2 regions of the Halomonas sp. V046 genome follow, and region 2 is predicted to be linked to the other one. Evidence: predicted binding sites of a transcription regulator. Region 2 holds the regulator's gene; the other holds the start of a gene.
The links. Region 2 encodes FliA, which starts transcription of late flagellar genes. Its sites were predicted from a motif close to CTAAAGTTNNNNNNNNNNCNGCCGATA; they were not measured.

Region 1 (11,726 bases), on a different contig from region 2:
ATGTTTGGCAGGGCGTGCGTTTGACAGGGTCCTCCAGTGAAAAGACCGCGACGCGATGCCCTGGCATCGCGTCGCGGTCTTTTCGTTCGCTGCTAGGGTTTTGCGCCAGGGTTTGCGCCCTTGTGCTTCGCGGCGAGTCGGCGCCCGGTGGTGCCCTCAGGCCGAGGTGCTCAGGCGCGGCGATTGCAGCCGGGTCAGCCCATCGGCGCGATAGACGCCGGCGTCGGCGATCTTGTGGATATGGTCCAGCATGCGCTGGTTGTGGGCCATGCGCAGGCTCAGCAGCTCGCCGCAGCGCAGGTTGGCGCGGGCCACTTCTCGGGCAACAGCGAGGGTCGCCTGCCAGCGCTCTTCACAGCCCGCATCGATGGCGGCTTGGCGTGCGCCTTCGCGGGTGTCGCCGTAACCCAGCCGACACTGGACCTCGTGGCGACGCTCTTCGGTCTGGGCCAGCATGCGCTGCAACAGGGTCTTGTCGTTGGCGAGCGTGGTCAGCTTGTCGCCGTCGACCTGGCCCTTGATCAGGCACTCCTGTTCCTCGCCCAACAGCGCGAGCAACTGCATCAGCCGCTCGTGCTGTTCATCCAGCAGCTTTGTCAGACTCACGCCTTGCCTTCCTCATCGAGCATCTCGCGGACGCTCTTGAGCAGTCCCTCGGCGATGCGCTCGGGGTGAACTTCCAGGCGTCCATCGCGAATCGCATCGCGGATCTCGGCCACGCGAGCGGTGTCGATGTCGTGGCTGGCATCGCTGGCCGGCCGGCTCAGCTGGGTGGTGCTGGAGGGGCCGTCGCCCCCAGCCGCCGCCTTGTCAGCGGCGGCCTTGTCGCCGGCGGGCTTGGGGCCTTGCGCCGGGTCCGCGGTGGTGGGGCGTGTCAGCGGATGTTGGGAGTCGATTTTCATGGTCGGGGCCTCGTGACCAATGACGGTGTGACCAGGATGTGACCAAAAACGTTGTCACCAGGTGCGTTGTTCTCAGTATCGGCCAATGTCGGGTGGACTTTAATGCCGAGTCGCGGCCTTGTCTCGTCGATAGCGCTTTCAGTCTAGCGGATTCCACCTACCGGTTCAGAAGGTCACCGACAGCAGTCCCGGCCCGGCTACCCGGGCTTCCTGCACGTCGCGGTTGGCGAAGCGCACCCGCACGGTGTCCCCGGCGCCGCCTTCATCCAAGGCTTCACCCTGGCGGCGAATACGAAAGCCCTTGCCCTGCGCCTGGACGCTGACGGCCTGGCCGCGCTGTACCAGCCGCGGTGTTTCAAGGTGGTAGGCCGATAAGCTCTGGCCTTGGCGCATGCGTCGCTTCGCCTGCTGTCCGATGGCCGCCTGCAGGTCGGTCAGCGATTGGGGCGGCAGGCGGCCGAGGTCGACCCTTTCGCGGACCAGCATATCGGCGCTGATGCGCTCGCCTGGTTCGATGTCCCGGGCGGCGACCAGGTGGGTGCCGTAGACCGTGACCTCGGCCTGAAGGTAGCGCACGCGGCGGCCGTCGAGACCACAGCGCACGCCCACCGACACTCGACCGAGGGGGCGTGCATCGGGGCGCGGCAGAAACACCTCGGCGTCTTCGCAGGCCGGGAAGTGCGCGGCCGGCGGGAAGACCTCTATCTGGACGTCATCGCCGAAGGGCAGCGCATGCTGGTACAGGAAGCCTTGTACCTGCTGGATCAGGCTGTCTTGGGTGGCGGCGCCCGGATCGCGGGGGCTGGTGTGCTGACCTTGCGCCGGGGGCTGTGCCTGGGCGGCCGCGGCAAGCGTCGGCAGGGCCAGCAGGGTCAGCCACACCAGCCACACCGGCAGAACCCTCGCCATCGATCGTGTCGGCCGCGCTCTGGGGCCGGCCATGGACAAGACAGATCGTTGCGAAACACAAGGCACCATCGACGGCCTCACAGGCAGAAGGAACAAGGGCGCTCTGCCCCGAGTGTCCCACGAGTCTAGCGTCCAGGGCGGGTGGGCATCGCCCGAATTGGCGATGGGAAAGGGGGTTGTTCATGCCTTTGGCCTGACAACGCTGTCGCTATTCTCCATCGTCGACACCTTCCCTTCTGTGAAGGCGACCCGGATTGAGGAGTCAGCGGGATGATCGATCAGCTCGAGGCGTCGCTCGCCTTTCATCAGCAGGCCCTGTCGCTGCGTAACGAGCGCCAGAAGGTGTTGGCGAGCAATATCGCCAATGCCGACACGCCGGGCTACAAGGCGCGTGATCTGGACTTTGCCAAGGCGCTGGAAAGCGCCCAGCGCCAGTCGGGCAGCGATGGGCTTGCGCTTTCGCGCACCTCGGCCCACCACCTGTCAGGCCAGGGGCACGCCTCGCCCGCCGCCCGGGAGCTTTTGTATCGCGTGCCCGATCAGCCGAGCCTCGATGGCAACACCGTGGACATGGACCGTGAACGCAGCGCCTTCGCCGACAACACGGTGCGCTACCAGACGGCCTTGACCCTGATCAACAGTCGCATTCAAGGCCTCAAGCAGGCCATGCAGCCAGAACGCTAAGCCTTTCTCCCACAAGGAGCGTGACCGATGTCGATGTTCTCCGTGTTTGATATCGCCTCGTCGGCGATGAGCGCCCAGTCCCAGCGCATGAACGCCACCGCCAGCAACCTGGCCAACGCCGACAGCGTCAGCGGCCCCAACGGCGAGGCCTATCGCGCCCGCCAGGTGATGTTCGAATCCCAGACCGCCGGCGCCGCCGGTATCGGTGGCGTGCGGGTCAGCGAGGTCATCGAGGATCCCTCGCCGATGCGTCAGGAGTATCGGCCGGAGCATCCGCTGGCCGATGACGAGGGCTATGTGGCCATGCCCAACGTCGACCCGGTGGGCGAGATGGTCAACATGATCTCTGCCTCACGTTCCTATCAGGCCAACGTCGAGGTCATGAACACCAGCAAACAGCTGATGCTCAAGACGCTGACCCTGGGTGAGGGCTAAGACCGTGGCCAATACCATCGATGCAAGCATCTATAACGGCGTCAACGCCGCCGCGGCCAGCGCCAGTTCCAGCAAGGCCTCCGAAGAGCTCGGTGACAACTTCATGACCATGCTGGTCACCCAGCTGCAGAATCAGGACCCGCTCAACCCCATGGACAACAGCGAGATGACCTCGCAGTTGGCCCAGATCAACACCGTGTCGGGGATCGAGGATCTCAATGCGTCGCTCGCGGCCATCACCGGGCAGATCAACGCCGGCCAGGCGATGCAGGCGACCTCGCTGATCGGCAAGGGCGTGCTGGTCCCCGGCGATCGCTTGCTGCTGACCCAGGCCGAGGATGGCAGTCAGATCACCACGCCATTTGGCATCGAGCTCAATCAGCCCGCCGCCAACGTCAAGGTGACCATTACCAACCAGTCCGGGGAAGTCATCAACAGCTACGACATCGGCCCGGCATCCTCGGGCGTCGAGTCGTTCCAGTGGGATGGCCTGACCGATGACGGTGCGGCCACCGTAGAGGGCGCCTACCACGTTGCCGTGGAGGCGACCGGAGCCGATGGCGAAGCGCTCGAGGTCGGCACCCTGAACTACGCCATCGTCGGCGGTGTGACGCCGGCCGATGAAAACGGCCGGGTGGCTCTCGATCTGGGTGCCGTCTATGGCCAGGTGGGTCTTGGCGATGTTCGCCAGATCCTGTGACCGCGCCGAGCGATCGACGCTAGCAACGACGCCGAAAAAACGACGCTGGATGAGGTCGAGAACAGCGCAACCTACGCAGAGGAATGACCAATGGGATTTTCACAAGCGCTCAGCGGCCTGAATGCCGCCGCCAACAGCCTCGATGTGCTGGGTAACAACATCGCCAACTCGCAGACCGTGGGCTACAAGAGCGGCAGCGCCCAGTTTGCCGACGTCTTCGCCAACTCGCAGATCGGCCTCGGTACCCAGATGTCGGCCGTGCTGCAGGACTTCAGTGGCGGCAACCTGGAGTCCACCAACCGCCCGCTCGATCTTGGCATCAGCGGCGACGGCTTCTTTCGCATGGAGCAAAACGGCCAGGTCGTCTACTCGCGTAACGGCCAGCTGACCCTGACTCCGGAGGGCTATCTGCAGAACGCCCAGGGCGCTCGTATCATGGGGTACGGCGTCAATGCCGCGGGGGCGGTCCAGGTCGGCGGCCAGCCGGACATTCTGCAGGTCGGTGCCGAAGAGATGCCGGCCAGCGCTACCAACCGGGTGTCCTCGACCTTCAACCTCGATTCGCGCAAGGAGGCCGGCGTCGACCTGAATCAGGTCAGCCTGACGGACCCGGCCGGCAACAAGGTCGACGTGGATTATCACTACTCGAACAATTTCACCGCCTATGACTCGCTGGGCAATCCGCGCAACGTCACCGTCTACTACGAGAAGACCGGTGCCAATAGCTGGTCGGCCAAGACCGCCATGGACGGTAAGGTGCTGATGGACGGCGCCGCCCCCCAGAGCCTCGACATGACGTTTACCCAGAACGGCCAGCTGGCTACGCCCGACCCCGCCCAGTTCGCCATGACCTTTGCCAGCGACGACTTCCTCGATGGCGCCGCGGCAGACATGAACCTGACCTTCGACGTCGCCGGCTCCACCCAGTTCGGCAACGAATCGAGCACCACCGCGCTCAACCAGAACGGCTACACCTCCGGCGCCCTGGTCGGCATCACGATCCAGGACGATGGCACCGTGGTGCGCAACTACGCCAACGAGCAGTCCCGGGCCGCCGGCCAGATCGCCCTGGCCAACTTCCGCAACCCCGAGGGCCTGAAGCCCATGGGTGACAACGCCTGGGCGGCCACGGACGCCTCGGGTCAGGAGCTGGTGGGGGCCCCGGGCACGGGCCTGCTGGGCGGCATTCAGTCCGGTGCGGTGGAGACATCCAACGTCGACATGGCCCGCGAGCTGGTCAACATGATCGTCACCCAGCGCGCCTACCAGGCCAACTCCCAGACCATCAAGACCCAGGACGAGGTCCTGCAGACCGCCATCAACCTGCGCTAAGGAGCCCTGAGCCATGGATCGACTTCTGTATACCGCCATGAGCGGCGCCCGCCAGAGCATGGAACAGCAGGCGGTGGTCAGCCACAACCTGGCCAACGCCTCGACCACGGGCTTCCGGGCCCAGCTGCAGGCCATGCGAGCGGTGCCGGTGGAAGGCGACGGGCGCCTGGCGACCCGCGTCTCGGTGGCGGCTTCGACCCCTGGCTCGGACTTTTCCCCCGGCGCGATCACCCGTACCGGCCGGACCCTGGACGTGGCCATCGACGGCAGCGGTTTTCTGGCCGTGCAGGCCGCCGATGGCAGCGAAGCCTATACCCGACAGGGCGACCTGCAGGTCGACGGCAACGGCCTGTTGATGAGCATGGGACGCCCGGTGATCGGCGAGGGTGGCCCGATTCAGGTGCCGCTGGAAGCGGAGGTGTTTATCGGCGCCGACGGCACCCTCAGTGGCATCGGCATGGGCCAGGATCCTGACTCCCTGGCCGAGATGGGGCGCCTGAAGCTGGTCGATCCGGGCGAGGCGGGGCTTTTGCGTGGCGCCGATGGCCTGTTTCGTGCGCCCCCCGACGCCGCCGGCAATTCGGCGCCGTTGCCGGCCTCCGACGCCGTGACGGTGGTCAGCGGGGCGCTCGAGGGCAGCAACGTCAACCCGGTGGAATCCATGGTGGCGATGATCGATGTGGCGCGGCGCTATGAGCTGCAGACCAAGATGATCAGCACCGCCGACGAAAGCGCCCAGCGCGCCAATAGCCTGCTGTCGCTCAACGGCTGATGCCGATGAGCCACGCCAGGCCCGAGTGAATAGCCCCTCAAGGAACCCCCGATGATCAAGTCACTGTGGACGGCCAAGACCGGCCTCGAGTCTCAGCAGGTCAAGCTCGACGTCATCTCCAACAACCTGGCCAACGTCTCGACCAACGGCTTCAAGCAGTCCCGTGCCGTGTTCGAGGACCTGTTGTATCAGAACCTGCGCCAGCCCGGCGCCCAGAACAACGTTCAGGATCGCCTGCCCTCCGGCATGCAGGTGGGCAGCGGTGTGCGCCCCGTGGCCACGGAGCGGCTGCACACCCAGGGCGGCCTGGAGGCGACTCAGAACTCTCGCGATCTGGCCATCAACGGCAAGGGCTTCTTCCAGGTGCTGATGCCCGATGGCACCACCGCCTTTACCCGGGACGGCAGCTTCCAGCTCGACGAAAACGGCCAGATGGTGTCGGCCAATGGCTATCCGGTAGAGCCGGCGATCATCATCCCCGACAACGCCCTGTCGGTGTCGATCGGCGAGGACGGCATCGTCTCGGTGACTCAGCCCGGCACCAGCGAGTCCGACGAGATCGGCCAGATCACCCTGTCGACCTTCGTCAACGCCACCGGGCTGCAGTCGCTGGGCGGCAACCTCTACGCCGAGACCTCGTCCTCCGGGCCGCGCAACGAAGGCATCCCCGGCATGAACGGCGCCGGCCGCCTGCTGCAAGGCTATGTCGAGACCTCCAACGTCAACGTGGTCGAGGAAATGGTCAGCATGATCGAGACCCAGCGCGCCTATGAGATCAACAGCAAGGCCGTGCAGACCAGCGATGAAATGCTGGCGCGCCTGGCTCAGCTGTAAACCCGGGCGCACCTCGGCCCGCTAGCCATCACGTCAACCAGCCCCATCAATCGTCTCGCCCGGAGTTCGCCATGCGCCCCCGCTTCGTTTCCGCCACTTGCCTCACGCGCCCCTTGCTGGCGCTTGTCGCACTGGCCCTGCTCGTGCTGTCGGGCTGCGCCCAGATTCCCCATGCCTCGGTGGTAGGCGAGCAGGAACAGATCACCATTCCCGACCGGCCGCTGCCGGTGGCCAATGGTTCGATCTTCCAGAAGGCCCGGGGCTACCAGCCGCTGTTCGAAGATCGGCGTCCGCGCGCCATGGGTGACATTCTCACCATCGTGCTCGATGAAGAGGTCAGTGCGAGCAAGAATGCGCGCTCCAACGCCGACCGAGACGGCAGCTCCAACCTGACGTTCACGGCCGTGCCCGAGGGCCTCGAGGAGCTGATGGATTACGGCTTCGAGATCGATGGCAATTCGGATTTCGAGGGCGGCGGCGGGTCCGAGGCCAACAACTCCTTCACCGGCACCATCACCGTCTCGGTGGTCGAGGTGATGAACAACGGCAACCTCAGGGTGCGCGGCGAGAAGCAGATCGCGATCAACCAGGGCACCGAGTTCATCCGTTTCGGCGGGGTGGTCAATCCGCGCACGATCACCGCCCAGAACACCGTGCCGTCGACTGCCGTCGCCGATGCGCGCATCGAGTACGTCGGCAACGGCTACATCAACGAGGCGCAGTACATGGGCTGGATGCAGCGCTTCTTCCTCAACGTTTCGCCGTTCTAGGGGCTCGTCATGCGTAATCCTGTGACACGTCGCCCGACCCTGGTGCTGGGCTCGGTGATGCTGGTGCTGCTGGGGGGCCTGATGATGTTCTCCGCCGTGGCCAAGGCCGAGCGCATCCGCGAGCTGGCGTCCTTCGCCGGCGTGCGCGACAACCAGCTGGTCGGCTATGGCCTGGTGGTGGGGCTCGACGGCACCGGCGATCAGACCATGCAGGCGCCGTTTACCGGCCAGAGCCTGAACAACATGCTGTCTCAGCTTGGCATTACCGTGCCGCCGGGCACCAACATGCAGCTGCGCAACGTCGCCGCCGTCATGGTCACCGCCGACCTGCCACCGTTTGCGCGGCCCGGTCAGCGCCTCGATGTGGTGGCATCATCGGTCGGCAACGCCCGCAGCCTGCGCGGCGGCACCCTGCTGATGACCCCGCTCAAGGGCGCCGACGGCGACGTCTATGCGCTGGCCCAGGGTAACCTGCTGATCAACGGTGCCGGCGCCGAAGCCGCCGGCAGCAGCGTGCAGATCAGCCACCAGGCCGCCGGCCGCATCGCCGGCGGCGCCATGGTCGAGCAGGAAGTGCCACTGGCCCTCGGCGGCGCCGATGGCGTGCTGGAGCTGCACCTCAACGAGGCCGATTTCGGCACCGTGGAGCGCATGGTGACGGCCATCAACGGCGCCTTCGACTATCCGGTGGCCTCGGCCCGCAATGGGGGCGTGATTTCCCTCAATGGCCCCACCAACGCCAACTCGCGGGTCAACTTCATGGCCCGGGTCGAGAACGTGGAGGTCAACCCGATGCCGGCACCGGCCCGGGTGGTGTTGAATTCACGCACCGGCTCCATCGTGCTCAACGGTGCCGTGACGCTCAATCGTGCCGCCGTGGCTCACGGCAACCTGTCGATTGTCATCGACACCGCCTTCGGCGTCAGCCAGCCGGCGCCCTTCAGCGATGGTGGACAGACCGTGGTGGTGCCGGATGCCGACATCTCCATCGAGCAGGAGCCGGGCACCCTCAAGGTGGTCGAAGGCGCCAACCTGCTCGACGTGGTGGACGCCCTGAACGCCCTCGGCGCGACTCCCAATGACCTGATGGCGATTCTCGAAGCGCTGAAGGCGGCGGGCTCGCTCAGGGCCGAGCTGGAGATTATCTGATGAGTCTGTATTCGGCAGTCAACCCCCCGGCGGGTCTGGGCGGCGCAGGAGCGACCGGTGGCCTGTCGGCCTCGGGGCTGAGCGGCGCCAGCTTCGCCACCGGCGCTTCCGGCCAGGCCGGCTTCGCCCTGGACCTTCAGGGGCTGGAGCGGCTCAAGACCAGCGCACGCAACAACGAAGGCGCGGCCGCCGGTGAGGCGGCGCGTCAGTTCGAGGCGCTGTTCATCGACATGATGATGAAGAGCATGCGCGAGGCGATGCCGAGCTCGGGCCTGACCGATTCCAAGGAAACCGAGTTCTACCAGACGCTGCTCGACAAGCAGTGGTCCCAGACCATGGCCCGGCGCGGCATTGGCCTGGCCGATCAGCTGCTGTCGCAGTTGGGTGCGCCCCAGGCCAGTGAGCGCGGCGACCAGATCGAGCAGTTGATCGCCGGTATTCCCCGCGGTACGCCGCGGCCGCTGTCCAACGCCCTGCGCGAGGACGCCGTGGCAAGCGTGGAGGAAGTGCCGCAGCCACAGAGCTTCCTCGACGAGCTGGGCGCGGTGGAACAAGGCATGAGTGCGCCTCAGGCCCAGGCCAGCATCGCCGGGGTCGAGGCCCGCGACACCCCCGACCACGTGCAGGCCTTCCTCGACAAGCTGGCTGCTCCCGCCCAGGCCGCGAGCCGCGCCTCCGGGGTGCCTGCCGAGCTGATCCTGGCCCAGGCGGCGCTGGAAACCGGCTGGGGCCGCCACGAGATCGCGACCGGTAGTGGCGCCAACAGCTACAACCTGTTCGGCATCAAGGCCGGGTCGTCGTGGAACGGCGCCACCACGCGTATTACCACCCATGAGGTCGAGGGCGGCGAACGCCTCAAGATCCGCGACGACTTTCGCGTCTATGGCTCCTTCGAAGAAGCCTTCACCGACTACGCCAGGTTGATTTCGACCAACCCGCGCTACGCCGCCGTGGTCGATGCCCCGGACGCTGCCGGCGCGGCGATGGCGCTGCAACAGGGCGGCTACGCCACCGACCCGGCCTATGGCGCCAAGCTGATCGCCGTGATGCACAGCATGGGGCCGCTGGAAGCCGCACCGGGCGGCGGTGACAACATCCGCCTGGCGCGCTGGGCCGAGCGTGCACCTGAGCCCGCTCCAGCGCCTGCCAGGAGCCAGGCCGAGAGTGCCATTGCAGCCGCCGTTGGCGCCTCCCAGGGCACGTCGAACGGCTCTTCGACGAGCCCGTCCGGCAGTTCGGCTAGCACCCAGAGCGCCGATAGTGTCGATAGCGCGACCACCAGCGGCGCCGATGACTGGCTCGCCCAGGCCGATCTGATGACTCCGACGGCGGTGTTCTGAGGGAGCGGGGCACAATGACATTGGCGGTGCCGCCGACGGCGGCAGCGACGCTGGATTTTCCCTCAAGGATTGTCGGCCGCGGCCGATAACCGAGGCATAGGCGCAAGGAACCCAATCATGAGCATGTTCTCCATCGGCCTGAGTGGTCTCAATGCCGCTCAGAATGCCCTCGGCACCACCAGCAATAACATCAGCAACGTCTTCACGCCGGGCTACAATCGCGAGATCACCGTGCTTGGGCAAGGCGGAGCCACCAGTGGCGTTCAGGTCAACGATATTCAGCGCCAGTTCAATCAGTACGTGGCCGACCAGTTGAACGCCGCCAAGAGCGCCACCTCGGCGCTGGATGCCTACCAGACCCAGATCAACCAGATCGATAGCCTGCTGGCGGATCAGGACGCCGGCCTGGCGCCGCTGATGCAGGGCTTCTTCTCGTCCATGGAAGACCTGGCCGGTGCGCCATCCGACCCCGCCGCGCGCCAGGGCGTGCTGGGCGCGGCGGATACGCTCTCGGCTCAGTTTCGCGCCTTCGACGGCTATCTGCAGGACATGCAGCAGGGCATCAACGGCCAGATTCGTGACGAAGTCGGCCAGATCAACAACACCACCGAGCAGCTCGCCGGGCTCAACCGCGAGATAGCGCTGGCCCGTGCCAGGAGCGGTGAGGCGCCCAATGCCCTGCTCAACCAGCGTGATCAACTGGTCAGCGAGCTCAGCGAGCGGTTGGACGTGGAGCTGACGGTGCAGGACGGCAAGTCCTACCAGATCAGCCTGCCCGGTGGCCAGCCGCTGGTCTCCGGCACCCAGTCCTACAAGCTCGAGGCGGTGGCGTCGCCGAATGACCCGCAGCGTATCGTGGTCGGCTATCACGACCCGGGCGGCGGCACCCAGGCCCTCGATGAAGACGCGATTCAGGGCGGCAGCCTCGGCGGTTTGATGGCGTTTCGCGCCGAGACCCTCGACCGCACCCAGAACCAGATCGGCCAATTGGCGGTGTCCTTCGCCGTGGCCTTCAACGAGCAGCACGCCCAGGGCATGAACCTGGACGGCGAGCCGGGTGGCGATCTGTTCGACATCGGCTCCCCGCGGGTATTCTCCGATGCGGCCAACGCCGGTGGCGCCGAGATCACGGCGGTCTTTGACAACGCCAATATCGCTGCCCTCGAAGCCAACGACTTCACGGTCCGGGTGGTCGACGCCGCCGCCACGCCGCCGACCTTCGAGATCACGCGCAACGGCTCCGGCACGCCATTGGATGCCAGCGAAGTGAGCTATGACGCCGCCACCGGGGAGCTGGGCTTCGGCGGCGTGACGCTTACCATCGATGATCCGGCCAAGCTCGCCGATGGTGACAGCTTCGAGGTGCAGCCGGTGCGTCGCGCCGCCTCGGAGTTTGCCAACGCCATCGACGACCCCGACAAGATCGCGGCTGGCCTGTCTGACGCCAGCGGTGACAACGAGAACGCTCTGGCGATGCAGAAGTTGCAGGACCAGCTGCTGGTGGGCGGCAGCGCCACCTTCAGCCAGTCCTATGCCTCCATGGTCAGCGACGTGGGCAACCGTACCAATATCGTCCAGGTCAACCTGGCCGCCCAGCAGGGCCTGAGTGAGCAGCTCAGTGCGGTGCAGCAGTCCGAGTCCGGGGTCAACCTGGATGAAGAGGCCGCCAACCTGATCCGCTACCAGCAGTACTACCAGGCCAACGCCAAGGTCATCGACACGGCGACCTCGGTGGTGGACACCATCCTTGGCCTGCGGCCCTGATTTCGGAGATAGCCCATGCGCATCAGCACCGTGACCATGTACGAGCAGAGCGTCGGCTCGATGAATCGCCAGCAAGCGGACTTCATGCATCTGAGCCAGCAGCTGGCCTCGGGGCGTCGGGTGGTCAATCCGTCA
Region 2 (11,726 bases):
CCGATGATGATTGGGAGGCCTTCTAGGGCCTCCCGCTTTACCTCCCCAAACCGACCTCAGAGGATCTCCCCCGATGGCCGACAAGAACATGCGCATCCTGGTCGTGGACGACTTTCCCACCATGCGCCGCATCGTCCGCAGCCTGCTCAAGGAACTGGGCTTCACCAATGTGGAAGAGGCTGAAGACGGCCAGGAGGGCCTCGCTCGCCTACGCGAGGGTGGCTTCGACTTCGTGGTCTCGGACTGGAACATGCCCAACCTCGACGGTCTGGACATGCTCAAGGCCATCCGCGCCGATGACGGCCTGAAGGCGTTGCCGGTGTTGATGGTCACCGCCGAGGCCAAGAAGGAAAACATCATCGCGGCGGCCCAGGCGGGCGCCAACGGCTATGTCGTCAAGCCGTTCACCGCGGCGACCCTCGAAGAAAAGCTCAACAAGATCTTCGAAAAGCTCGGTATGTGACGCCGCCAGCGCCACGAGGAGACACCCATGAACGAACAATACGCGGCAACCCCTGACACCACTCCCCACGGCGAAGACCTGGTGCAACGCATCGGCCACCTGACCCGCATGCTGCGCGAGAGCATGCGCGAGCTCGGCCTGGACAAGGAAATCGAGCGCGCCGCCGAGGCCATTCCCGATGCCCGCGACCGGCTAAGCTACGTGGCCGCCATGACCGAACAGGCGGCCGAACGCTCGCTCAACGCCATCGACCGCGCCCAGCCCCTGCAGGACAACCTGTGCGAACACGCCGAATCCCTCGACAGACGCTGGGACGACTGGTTCGCCGAGCCGGAGCAACTGGACGACGCCAAGGCCCTGGTGGTGGACACCCGGGCCTACCTGGCGATGGTGCCCGAGAGCACCCAGGCGACCCAGAAGGAACTGCTCGAGATCATGATGGCTCAGGACTTCCAGGACCTGACCGGCCAGGTGATCAAGAAGATGATGGACGTGATCCACGAGATCGAACACCAGCTCGTCCAGGTCCTGATCGACAGCGTCCCGCCGGGCGAAGCCCGCGAGAACCTGAGAAAACGCACCCACGATCGCGAAGACACCCTGCTCAACGGCCCCCAGATCAAGCCCGACGGCGACGACGTGGTGGCAAGCCAAGACCAGGTCGACGACCTGTTGGATGAACTAGGGTTCTAGCCGGCACGGGAGCTCGACGTTCGAAGCGACCACCCCCCATCGCCCCGTGGCGGTGGGGGGTTCGTTCGTGGGCACAAGCCCACCGGGCGATCGGCCCAGGATCGAGGGCATCTGGCGTCTAGCCCGCGGTTAACCCCCAACATCTCGATCTATTCGGGCCTTTGCCCTGGCGGCCCCGGTGCACAATGGGCGTCATCCCCACTTGTGCCCGATGCATCACCATGGCCGATACCACCAGCGATCAGGAAAAAACCGAAGAGGCCACGCCACGGCGCCTGGAGAAGGCGCGTGAGGAGGGCCAGGTGGCGCGTTCGCGTGAGCTTGCCACCTTCACACTGCTGCTCGGTGGCGTGGTCGGACTGTGGTCGATGGGCGCCATGCTCTACGACCAGCTCGGCGGGGTCATGGAGCAGGCCTTCTTGTTCGAGCGCCGCGAGGCCATGGAGACCATGCCGATGCTGGCCCAGGCGCTGTCACTGGGCAGCCGCACCCTGGTCAGCATGATCCCTCTGTTCGTGCTGCTGACGCTGATCGCCCTGGTGTCGCCGGCCCTGCTCGGCGGTTGGCTGATCTCGGCCAAGTCACTCAAGCCACAGCTGTCCAAGCTCAATCCGGCCAAGGGCCTGAAGCGCATGTTCTCGTCCCAGGCCCTGGCGGAGCTGGCCAAGGCCATCGCCAAGTCGGTCCTGGTCGGCGGCGTCGGCCTTGGCTACTTGTACCTGCACCGCGGGGAAGCCATGGGCCTGATGGAGCTGCCGCTGGCCGCGGCGCTGGCCTCGGCCATGCGCATGACCGCCGAGGCCAGTGGCCTGATGGTGATGACCCTGATCGTGGTGATCCTGATCGACGTGCCCTACCAGGTGTGGAGCCACGCCAAGAAACTGCGCATGAGCAAGGAAGAAATCAAGCAGGAGCACAAGGAGTCCGAGGGCGATCCCCAGGTCAAGGGCCGGATCCGCCAGCAACAGCAGGCCATGGCACGGGGGCGCATGATGAGCCAGGTGCCCGAAGCCGACGTGGTCATCACCAACCCCACCCACTACGCGGTGGCGCTGTCTTATCGCGAAGATGGCCAAGGCGCCCCCAGGGTCGTGGCCAAGGGCGCCGACGCCGTGGCCGCGCGCATTCGCGAGGTCGCCAGCGACGCCGGCGTGCCCCTCCTCGAGGCCCCGCCCCTGGCCCGGACCCTCTATCACCACGTCGACCTGGAGCACGAGATCCCCGCGGACCTGTACAGCGCCGTGGCCGAGGTACTGGCCTGGGCCTTCGGCCTCAAGCGCGCCACCGAACACGGCGGTGAACGGCCGCCGACCCCGGGCCACATCGAGGTACCGGCGTCCCTGGCCGTTGCCGCGGATGCCGCCGATCGCCCCGGCAACGCTGAAGCCCCCGATTCCACTAAGGACCTGAGATGACCAGAGCCACCGCCAGGCCCCGCTGCGAGGCCGCTCGATGAAGGGCATCAGCCACTATTTGACCAAGCGCGACTGGATGGCCGACGTGCCGATGAAGCTGCTCGCCGGGCCGCTTCTGATCATCATGATCCTGTCGATGATGATCCTGCCGTTGCCACCCTTCGCGCTGGATTTATTCTTCACCTTCAACATTGCCCTGTCGGTGATGGTGCTGCTGGTCAGCATGTTCACCCAGAAGCCGCTGGACTTCGCCGCCTTCCCAGCGGTCCTGCTGTTCACCACCCTGCTGAGGCTATCGCTCAACGTCGCCTCGACCCGGGTGGTGCTGATGAACGGCCACGAAGGCGGCGATGCCGCCGGCAAGGTCATCGAGGCCTTCGGCCAGTTCCTGGTCGGGGGCAACTTCGCCGTCGGCCTGGTGGTATTCCTGATCCTGGTGATCATCAACTTCATGGTCATCACCAAGGGCGCCGGGCGCATCGCCGAAGTCGGCGCGCGCTTCATGCTGGATGCCATGCCGGGCAAGCAGATGGCCATCGACGCCGACCTGAACGCCGGCCTGATCGGCGAGCAGGATGCCCGCCAGCGGCGTGCCGAAGTGGCCCAGGAAGCCGACTTCTACGGCTCCATGGACGGTGCCAGCAAATTCGTGCGCGGCGACGCCATGGCGGGCCTCGTGATCATGGTGGTCAACGTGCTCGGTGGCCTGATGATCGGCCTGCTGCAGTACGACATGGCCTTCAGCGACGCCGCGCGCACCTACATCCTGCTGACCATCGGCGATGGCCTGGTGGCGCAGATTCCGGCGCTGGTGATTTCCACCGCCGCCGGCGTGACCGTGTCCCGGGTCAACACCGACCAGGACGTCGGCCAGCAGATGATCAGCCAGTTGTTCGTCAATCCTCGGGTACTGATCTTGGCCGCCGGCGTGATGGGCCTGCTGGGCCTGGTCCCGGGCATGCCGAACCTGGTGTTCCTGCTCTTCACCGGCCTGCTCGGCGGCCTCGCCTGGTGGCTGACGCGCCAGGAAACGCGGCGCCAGATCGCCGAGGAGCAGACCATCGAGACGCCGCCGGCGCCGGAGGCCCCGGAAGCCAGCTGGGACGATGTTCAGCTGGTCGATACCCTGGGCCTGGAGGTCGGCCACCGGCTGATTTCCCTGGTCGATGCCCGCCAGCAGGGCGAGCTGCTCGGACGCATCAAGAGCGTGCGCAAGAAATTCGCCCAGGAGGTCGGCTTTCTGCCGCCGGTGGTGCATATCCGCGACAACCTGGAGCTGCCCGCCAGCGTCTATCGGATTACCCTCAAGGGCGCCGAGATTGGCCGCGCCGAGGCCTTCCCGGGGCACTGGCTCGCCATCGACCCAGGCCAGGTCTCCGGCGAGCTGGACGGTACTCCGACCCAGGACCCGGCCTTCGGCCTGCCGGCGGTGTGGATCGACGCCTCCCAGCGCGAGCGCGCCCAGGTCTACGGCTACACCGTGGTCGATGCCGGTACCGTGGTCGCGACCCACTTGAATCACCTGCTGCATCAACACTCAGCGGAAATGCTGGGCCGCCAGGAGGTTCAGAAGCTGCTCGACAAGCTCGGCGACGACCAGAAGTCGCTGGTCGAGGAAGTGGTGCCCAAGGCCCTGTCGCTGACCGCCTTCACCCGGGTGCTGCAGCAGTTGCTCGATGAAGATGTGTCGATTCGAGACCTGCGCACCATCCTCGATACCCTGGCCGAGTATGCGCCGACCCAGCAGGACCCGGTGGAGCTGACCGCCCTCGTGCGGGTGGCCCTGGGCCGGGCCATCACCCAGCAATGGTTCGCCGGCCACGAGACGCTCAACGTGATCGGCCTGGCGCCCCAGCTCGAACAGGTGCTGGGCCAGGCGATGAACGGCAGCGGCGCGCTGGAGCCAGGACTGGCCCAGACCCTGATGACCCAGACCGAGACCGCGCTGGCCCGCCACGAGGCCACCGGAGAGCCCTCGGTGCTGGTGGTCAGCCATGGCCTGCGCACGGTGCTGTCGCGTTTCTTGCGTCGCCGCCTGCGCCACCTCGTGGTGATGTCCCAGGCCGAGATCCCCGACGATCGGACCCTGCGCGTCACGACCCAGGTAGGAGGTCAGGGATGATCCCATGCCCGGCATGGCCTGGCCGGCGGCTCCAGGCGGTGCGCCTGACCCGGAGCCTGGCCTTGACGCTGGTGGTGATCGCCGGCCTGGGCCTTGGCGCCGCGCCGCTCGCGGCCGATGGCGGAGCCTGGGTCGGCGCGGCACCGCGACTCACGGTGGCCTCCAGCGAGATGGACCGCGTCTCGCAGCCGTTGACCTCGGCGAGTCCGGTACACGGCACGGTCAGCCGCGTGGTATGGCGCTACCGCACCCCGCCCGGCACTCGCCTGGTGGCGAGCCTGTGTCACGCCCAGCGCTGCGTGGGGCTGACCGGGCCGCGTGGCGTGACCGAGGCCCTCGCGGGGGTATCCGCGAGCGGCCCCCTGACGTTTTCCTTCCGCCTGGCAGAGGGCCAACGCCCGACCGTGGTGGAAGACATGCAAGTGATCGTCAATCACCGATAATGCGCTCGCACCGGTGCCATTGAGGCAAGGCCCATGTACACAGCACAAGGCAAGATCCATCAGCAGGCCCAGCTCGACGCCTACCTGCCCATGGTCCGCCGTCAGGCCCTGGCCCTGCAGGTCAGGCTGCCCGCGGGCGTCGATCTTGATGACCTGATCCAGGCCGGTATCGTCGGCCTGCTCGAGGCCCTCGGGCGGTATGACGCGAGCCAGGGGGCACAGTTCTCCACCTTCGCCAGCCAGCGCGTTCGCGGCGCCATGCTCGATGAGCTGAGAAGCCGTGACTGGCTGCCGCGCAGCGTGCGGCGCCAGGCCCGAGCGCTGGACGAGGCGACCCGAAACCTTCAGCAGCGCCTCGGCCGCGCCCCTGAAGAGCACGAGATCGCCGCGGAGCTGGACATCGACCTGGCGACCTACCGCCTGTTACTCGGCGACATCAACAATGGCCAGCTGATGCCCTTCGAGGAGCTGCTCGCCGAAGGCAGCGAGCATCGTTTCGTCGGCAAGGTCAGCGCGACGCCGCTGGCGGAGCTGATCGAGGGCGAAAAGCGCGAAGCGCTGGTCGCCGCCATTGCCGAGCTGCCCGAGCGCGAAAAGCTGCTGATGGCGCTCTATTACCAGGAAGAGCTCAACCTCAAGGAAATCGGCGCGGTGCTCGGCGTCAGCGAATCCCGGGTGTGCCAGCTGCATAGCCAAGCGGTGAGCCGGCTGCGGGGCGCGCTGATCGAGGTCTGATGACCGCGAGTCGGGCGCCACACTCGGCTCCGAGAACGGGGCGACCAGGCGCCATCCAGGCCTGCCTTGAACACCGTCGGCGCTAGGCGCGAGCTGGCTAGGCACGCGCTCGCTAGGCGTCGTCGGCCGCCTCCCCTTCAGGCGCCGGCCCCGCCGTGTGATACGGCAGCACCTCATCGAGCAGATCGACGATGTTCTCGAGGGCGATGGGCGCTTCAAGCCAGGCATCGAATGCCGGAGCCATGCGCGACACCCGTCGCCCGTGAGCCGCGACGGCCACCACCGGGACGCTACTTCGCCAGCCGCCACACAGACGCTGCTCGAGGGCGGAGAGCAGTGGCAGACGCGGGTCCACCAGCACCAGATCCGGCGGCATCAGCCGCAACAGCCAGTCGGCAAGGCAAGCATCGGCGACGATATCCAAACGCAGCCGACGCTGGCCCTGCAGGGCCTTCTGGACGTTGCGGCGGACCTTGGAATCATCACCGATAAAGAGGATGCGTAGGGGCGTGATATCGGGCTCGGCGGTAGCCGGCAGGTAGTGATCGTGGATCCAACCGCCCAGGGTCTCGAGCCCGGTCAGGCTCAATGGGGCATTGTCGCGCGCCGGGAACATCATCAGCTGCCAGCGCGGCATGCCGTTCTGCCCCAGGCGCAAGATGCAGGGCTTCGGGAAAGCGGCAACGCCAGGGGGATCGGCCCCCTGAACCGCGGCCAGACGCAGCCGCCGGCGATCGTCCAGGGTTACCGGGCGAGGGCTCGCCCAGCAGCCGGCGTCATCACCGAGGATGACGCGGTCGGCCTGCATCACGCGTCTGACCAGATCAACAAAATGACAGGGCGCTTGTTGCCAGGCGGCCATGCCCGCCGCCATGGGGCGATGGGGATCGCTCATGGATCCCTCCTCTTTTACGCCAGTCCCGACGCGGGTTCTGCCTCACGGGAACCGACGTGGACTGCGATCTATCGACATCGCGCGCTGAGCCAACCGACCTACTCCCATGCTGCCGCTTCGGTGTCGGCGCTGCTCGGCATCGGCTCGCCAGAGGTCTGGGGTGGAAGTTTGATGCAGCGACAGGAATCACCGCGGCCGGTGTGGCTGATGGAAGAGCGCTGCCATGAGAAGGCGGTGGCGATGAAGGGCACTATCTACCCGCGCTATCTACCCGCGCTATCTCACTGCTATCTCACCGTTCTCCCTCAGGGCGAACCTCACAAGGCGTTGTCACATGGCCTATGTCATTGACGGAGCCATGGGCCTGGCGATAGCCCCTTGGTATCAGCACCATCGCGGCATTCAATTTATCCTATCGCGTGCGTCTCGTTACTCTGTGTGCCGTCTTCGACACATTCCTTACACAGGCAACAGGAGAACACCGATGTCCCTGATCAATACCGTCGTCAAGCCGTTCAGCGCTACCGCCTTCCACAACGGCGAATTCGTCGACGTGACCGAAGAAAGCCTGAAAGGCAAGTGGAGCATCTTCTTCTTTTATCCGGCGGACTTCACCTTCGTCTGCCCGACCGAACTGGGTGACCTGGCCGACAACTACGAAGAATTCAAGCGACTCGGCGTCGAGATCTACAGCGTCTCCACCGACACCCACTTCACCCACAAGGCCTGGCACGATAGCTCCGAAACCATCGGCAAGCTCCAGTTCCCGATGCTGGCCGATCCGACGCTGACCATTTCGCGCAACTTCGAGGTACTGATCGAGCAAGACGGTCTCGCCGAGCGCGGCACCTTCGTCATCGACCCCGAAGGCAAGGTCCAGATCGTCGAGATCAACGCCGGCAACATCGGCCGCAACGCCGAAGAGCTGCTGCGCAAGGTCAAGGCCGCTCAGTATGTCGCCGCCCACCCCAACGAGGTGTGCCCGGCGAAATGGAAGGAAGGCGAAGAGACCCTCGCGCCCTCCCTCGACCTGGTCGGCAAGATCTAAGGCCACCGGCTCTTGGCCTGCCATCTCAGGCCATGCCAAGAAGCACTTTAATACGCCCTTTGAAGGCCAAGGGTGCCGCCTGGCGGCGCCCTGCATTGACCATCGAATCGAGCGGCGCAAGGCGACCCACTGCCCGTCGCATGAGTCGCCATCGCGACGCCTTCGACTCGGTGGTCTTTCTCCCCGATGACGTGAGACGCCCGAGACCCGGCCCTGGCCTCGACGGCGCCCCTTCGTTCGATATCTCGGTCACCGCCGCCTCACCTATCCGGCGTCTGATTCGGTCAATGCGCGGTCAAATTGACCCAACGCGCAGCGCTATCGCCACGCCATCTTTGCCACCCAACACGAGGAAGTGCCGCTGTCATGCTGGACGACGCTCTGAAAAATCAGCTGAAAACCTATCTGGAAAAGGTCACGCAACCCTTCGAGTTGGTCGCCACCCTGGATGACGGCGACAAGTCCAGGGAACTCCACGGACTACTCAGCGATATTGCCGCACTGAGCGACATGATCCGTCTGTCTAGCGCCGAGCAGGCCAGCGCAGATTCGCGTGTGCCCTCCTTCGCGCTGCACAAGGGCGGAACCCCCACCGGCGTTGCCTTCGCCGGCATTCCCATGGGCCATGAGTTCACTTCGCTGGTGCTGGCCCTGCTCCAGGTCGGAGGCCATCCGCCCAAGGCCGACCGCGAGGTCATCGAACAGATCCAGGCGCTGGACGCCGAGATGCACTTCGAGACCTACTATTCGCTGTCGTGCCAGAACTGCCCGGACGTGGTCCAGGCGCTGAACCTGATGGCCATCCTCAACCCGAAGATCACCCACACCGCCATCGACGGTGCACTGTTTCAGGACGAGGTCGAACGCCGGGAAGTGATGTCGGTGCCCAGCGTCTACGTGAACGCCGAACCCTTCGATCAGGGTCGCATGAGCCTCGAACAGATCCTGGCCAAGGTCGACACCGGCGCCGCGGCCCGTGACGCCGACAGGCTCTCCGCCAAGGCATCCTTCGATGTCCTGACCATCGGTGGTGGTCCCGCCGGCGCCGCGGCATCCATCTATGCGGCGCGCAAGGGCATTCGCACCGGCGTCGCCGCCGAGCGCTTCGGCGGCCAGGTTCTCGATACCATGGCCATCGAGAACTTCGTTTCGGTCCAGCAAACCGAAGGGCCTCGGCTCGCCACCGCCCTGGAAGAACACGTCAAGCAATACGACGTCGACATCATGAACCTGCAGCGCGCCGTGGAGCTCATCCCGGCGCCCGCCACCGGCGGGGAACACGAGGTACGTTTCGCCTCCGGCGCCCGCCTCAAGGCCAAGACCCTGGTGCTGGCCACCGGCGCCCGCTGGCGCTCGATGAACGTGCCCGGCGAAGAGGAGTACCGCAATCGCGGTGTGGCCTACTGCCCGCACTGCGATGGCCCGCTGTACAAGGGCAAGCGCGTGGCGGTCGTCGGCGGCGGGAATTCCGGCGTCGAAGCGGCCATCGACCTGGCCGGCCTGGTCGCCCATGTGACCCTGGTCGAGTTCATGGACGAACTGCGCGCCGATGCCGTGCTGCAGAGAAAGCTCCAGAGTCTGCCCAACGTGGACATCATCACCGGCGCTCGCACTACCGAGATCAACGGCGATGGCACGAGGGTCAACGGCCTGACCTATGAGGCGCGCGCGAGTGGCGAGATCAAGACCGTCGACCTCGAGGGTGTGTTCGTGCAGATCGGCCTGGTCCCCAACACCGAATGGCTCAAGGACTCACCGATCGAGCTGTCCGAACGCGGCGAGATCGTCACCGATGCCCACGCCATGACCTCGGTGCCCGGCATCTTCGCCGCCGGCGACGTGACCACGGTGCCGTACAAGCAGATCGTCATCGCCGTCGGCGAAGGCGCCACCGCGGCCCTCGGTGCCTTCGACTTCCTGATTCGCCACTGACCGGCGCAGGGTGCATCGGATTTCTTTGAAACGCACCACGTACGCCACGGTCCGAGTCACCAGCATGGGCCTGGAGGTGCTGACGACTGGTGGTGTGGCGATTCGTCATATCCGGCGCGTCCAGCCGATGCAGAGCAGCCACTATCCCCACCCGGACCTCTTCCTCAGGCTGGCCAAGACATTGGTATCGGGACAACCGACGCCATGCTGTTCCCGGCACGACACAACCGTATAGGTAGGGGGCAGTGCGTCTTGGCACTCAGGAATCGAACACAAAGTGATCAATCTTGCGCAAGACGGTACCGCCCCCCACTGCTCACGAACCCGAGAGCGCCGACTCGCGACGCTCATGAAATCTCCAGGCTAGAGCGACAGCGACAGCGCCGGCACGAAGGTGATCACCAGAACGGCAACTATCAGCACCGCCACCCAAGGCAGAATGGCACGAGACAGCGCCTCGAATTCGATGTGTCCGACCTGCGCGGCCATAAACAGGTTGGCCCCCAGCGGTGGCGTGACAAAGCCAATCGCCAGATTGACGATCATGATGATGCCGAAATGCACCGGATCAACTCCCAGGACCACGACCACCGGCAACAGAATCGGCGTCAGAATAACAATCGCCGCCAGTGTCTCGAGAAAGGTTCCCACGATCAGCAAGAGGGTATTGATCAGTAGTAAAATCATCAACTTGCTATCGGTAAGCGACAGCACGAAGGCGGCAATGTCGTTGGGGACTTTTTCCAGTGCCATGATGCGCCCGAACGCCACCGAAGCACCGACGATGACGAGCACCGCAGACACCAGAAGAGCTGACTCGAGAATGATCGGGAAGAGTCGAGAAACATCGAGTTCGCGGTAGATGAACAGACTCACCATGGCTCCATAGACCACCGCAACGGCGGCCGACTCGGTGGGTGTGATCAGGCCTGAGTAGATGCCACCAAGCACAATGACCGGCAGCAACAACGCTAGTTTTGCTTCGTTCAGCGCCTTCCAACGCTCGCTCCAGGATGCCTTTTCGACCACCGCGAGATCGGTCTGCCGACGCGAACAGAGCACGTTGAACGCCATCAGTACGCCGGCCACGAAGATCCCTGGCAGCACGCCGGCCTTGAACATGTCGGTAACCGAAACCCCTGCCGTCACCGCATAAACGATCATGACGACACTCGGCGGAATCATGACCCCGAGACCGCCAGCGGACGCCACCATAGCGCCGGCGTAGGCTCGGTCATAGCCTTGTGTAGCCATGGCCGGAATCATTGCCAAGCCAATGGCTGCCACCGTGGCCGACCCCGTACCGGAAATCGCCGCGAAGAATAGGCAGGCCATGATCGTGACGGTCCCCATACCACCAGGCATGGTGCCGAAGAACGCCCGCGCCACCCTGAGCAGGCGATCGGAAATACCGCCCTGGCTCATCAGGTTACCGGCCAGGGTGAACAGCACCACAGCAAGCAGCGTATAGGAATTGAGGCCTCCGACTAGCCCCAGGGCAAAGAACTTCAAATCGAGAAAGGGCAGTGCCAGAATCGCCAACACGCTGGCACAACCCAACGCGATGCCGATAGGCACGCCAATCAGCACCAGAATCGCGAAGCCGCCAAAGAGGATTGCAACGGTCATGACCCGTCTCCTGATGCGACGATAGCTTGCCAGGAATGGCCTACATGCACGGCCAGCCTCCCCACGCTGAGCGCTCCTCCCACTACTATTGCGGCGTACAGAACGCTCACCGATATTTCCAGCGCCGGGGCTATCTGGCCGCGCTCTACGGCATCCGACATGATCAGATAGCCGTAGTAGGCAACCATGGCGGAATACACCATGAAAACGACGTCGGCTAACAAGTTAACTACGGCTTTGGCGCGCCCTGGCAGGCGATCCACGAGGAAAGTAACGCGGAGATGCCGTCGTTCCCGTATGCAATAGCTGATGCCGAGATAGATCATCCATACGAACAGGTAGCGCGCCAAC

Region 1: a site for FliA is predicted at 9,889-9,915, ahead of flgK (flagellar hook-associated protein FlgK). Genes of this name have one in related genera too.

Annotation. Positions count from the first base shown of each region.
Region 1 is NZ_JBQXYF010000010.1:205,210-216,935, reverse strand. Features, by position in the region: gene ACUN9Y_RS15305 (EAL domain-containing protein) at 1-1, shown strand, start outside; gene ACUN9Y_RS15300 (flagella synthesis protein FlgN) at 157-606, opposite strand; gene flgM (flagellar biosynthesis anti-sigma factor FlgM) at 603-902, opposite strand; gene flgA (flagellar basal body P-ring formation chaperone FlgA) at 1,068-1,811, opposite strand; gene flgB (flagellar basal body rod protein FlgB) at 2,082-2,495, shown strand; gene flgC (flagellar basal body rod protein FlgC) at 2,523-2,930, shown strand; gene ACUN9Y_RS15275 (flagellar hook assembly protein FlgD) at 2,935-3,630, shown strand; gene flgE (flagellar hook protein FlgE) at 3,721-4,962, shown strand; gene ACUN9Y_RS15265 (flagellar basal body rod protein FlgF) at 4,976-5,734, shown strand; gene flgG (flagellar basal-body rod protein FlgG) at 5,786-6,568, shown strand; gene ACUN9Y_RS15255 (flagellar basal body L-ring protein FlgH) at 6,640-7,338, shown strand; gene ACUN9Y_RS15250 (flagellar basal body P-ring protein FlgI) at 7,396-8,487, shown strand; gene flgJ (flagellar assembly peptidoglycan hydrolase FlgJ) at 8,487-9,827, shown strand; gene flgK (flagellar hook-associated protein FlgK) at 9,945-11,591, shown strand; gene flgL (flagellar hook-associated protein FlgL) at 11,607-11,726, shown strand, end outside.
Region 2 is NZ_JBQXYF010000014.1:38,275-50,000, forward strand. Features, by position in the region: gene ACUN9Y_RS17830 (methyl-accepting chemotaxis protein) at 1-26, shown strand, start outside; gene cheY (chemotaxis response regulator CheY) at 74-463, shown strand; gene cheZ (protein phosphatase CheZ) at 491-1,156, shown strand; gene flhB (flagellar biosynthesis protein FlhB) at 1,378-2,571, shown strand; gene flhA (flagellar biosynthesis protein FlhA) at 2,609-4,693, shown strand; gene ACUN9Y_RS17855 (flagellar protein FlhE) at 4,690-5,136, shown strand; gene ACUN9Y_RS17860 (RNA polymerase sigma factor FliA) at 5,170-5,871, shown strand; gene ACUN9Y_RS17865 (hypothetical protein) at 5,984-6,766, opposite strand; gene ACUN9Y_RS17870 (hypothetical protein) at 6,938-7,117, shown strand; gene ahpC (alkyl hydroperoxide reductase subunit C) at 7,251-7,814, shown strand; gene ahpF (alkyl hydroperoxide reductase subunit F) at 8,181-9,746, shown strand; gene ACUN9Y_RS17885 (TRAP transporter large permease) at 10,110-11,375, opposite strand; gene ACUN9Y_RS17890 (TRAP transporter small permease) at 11,372-11,726, opposite strand, start outside.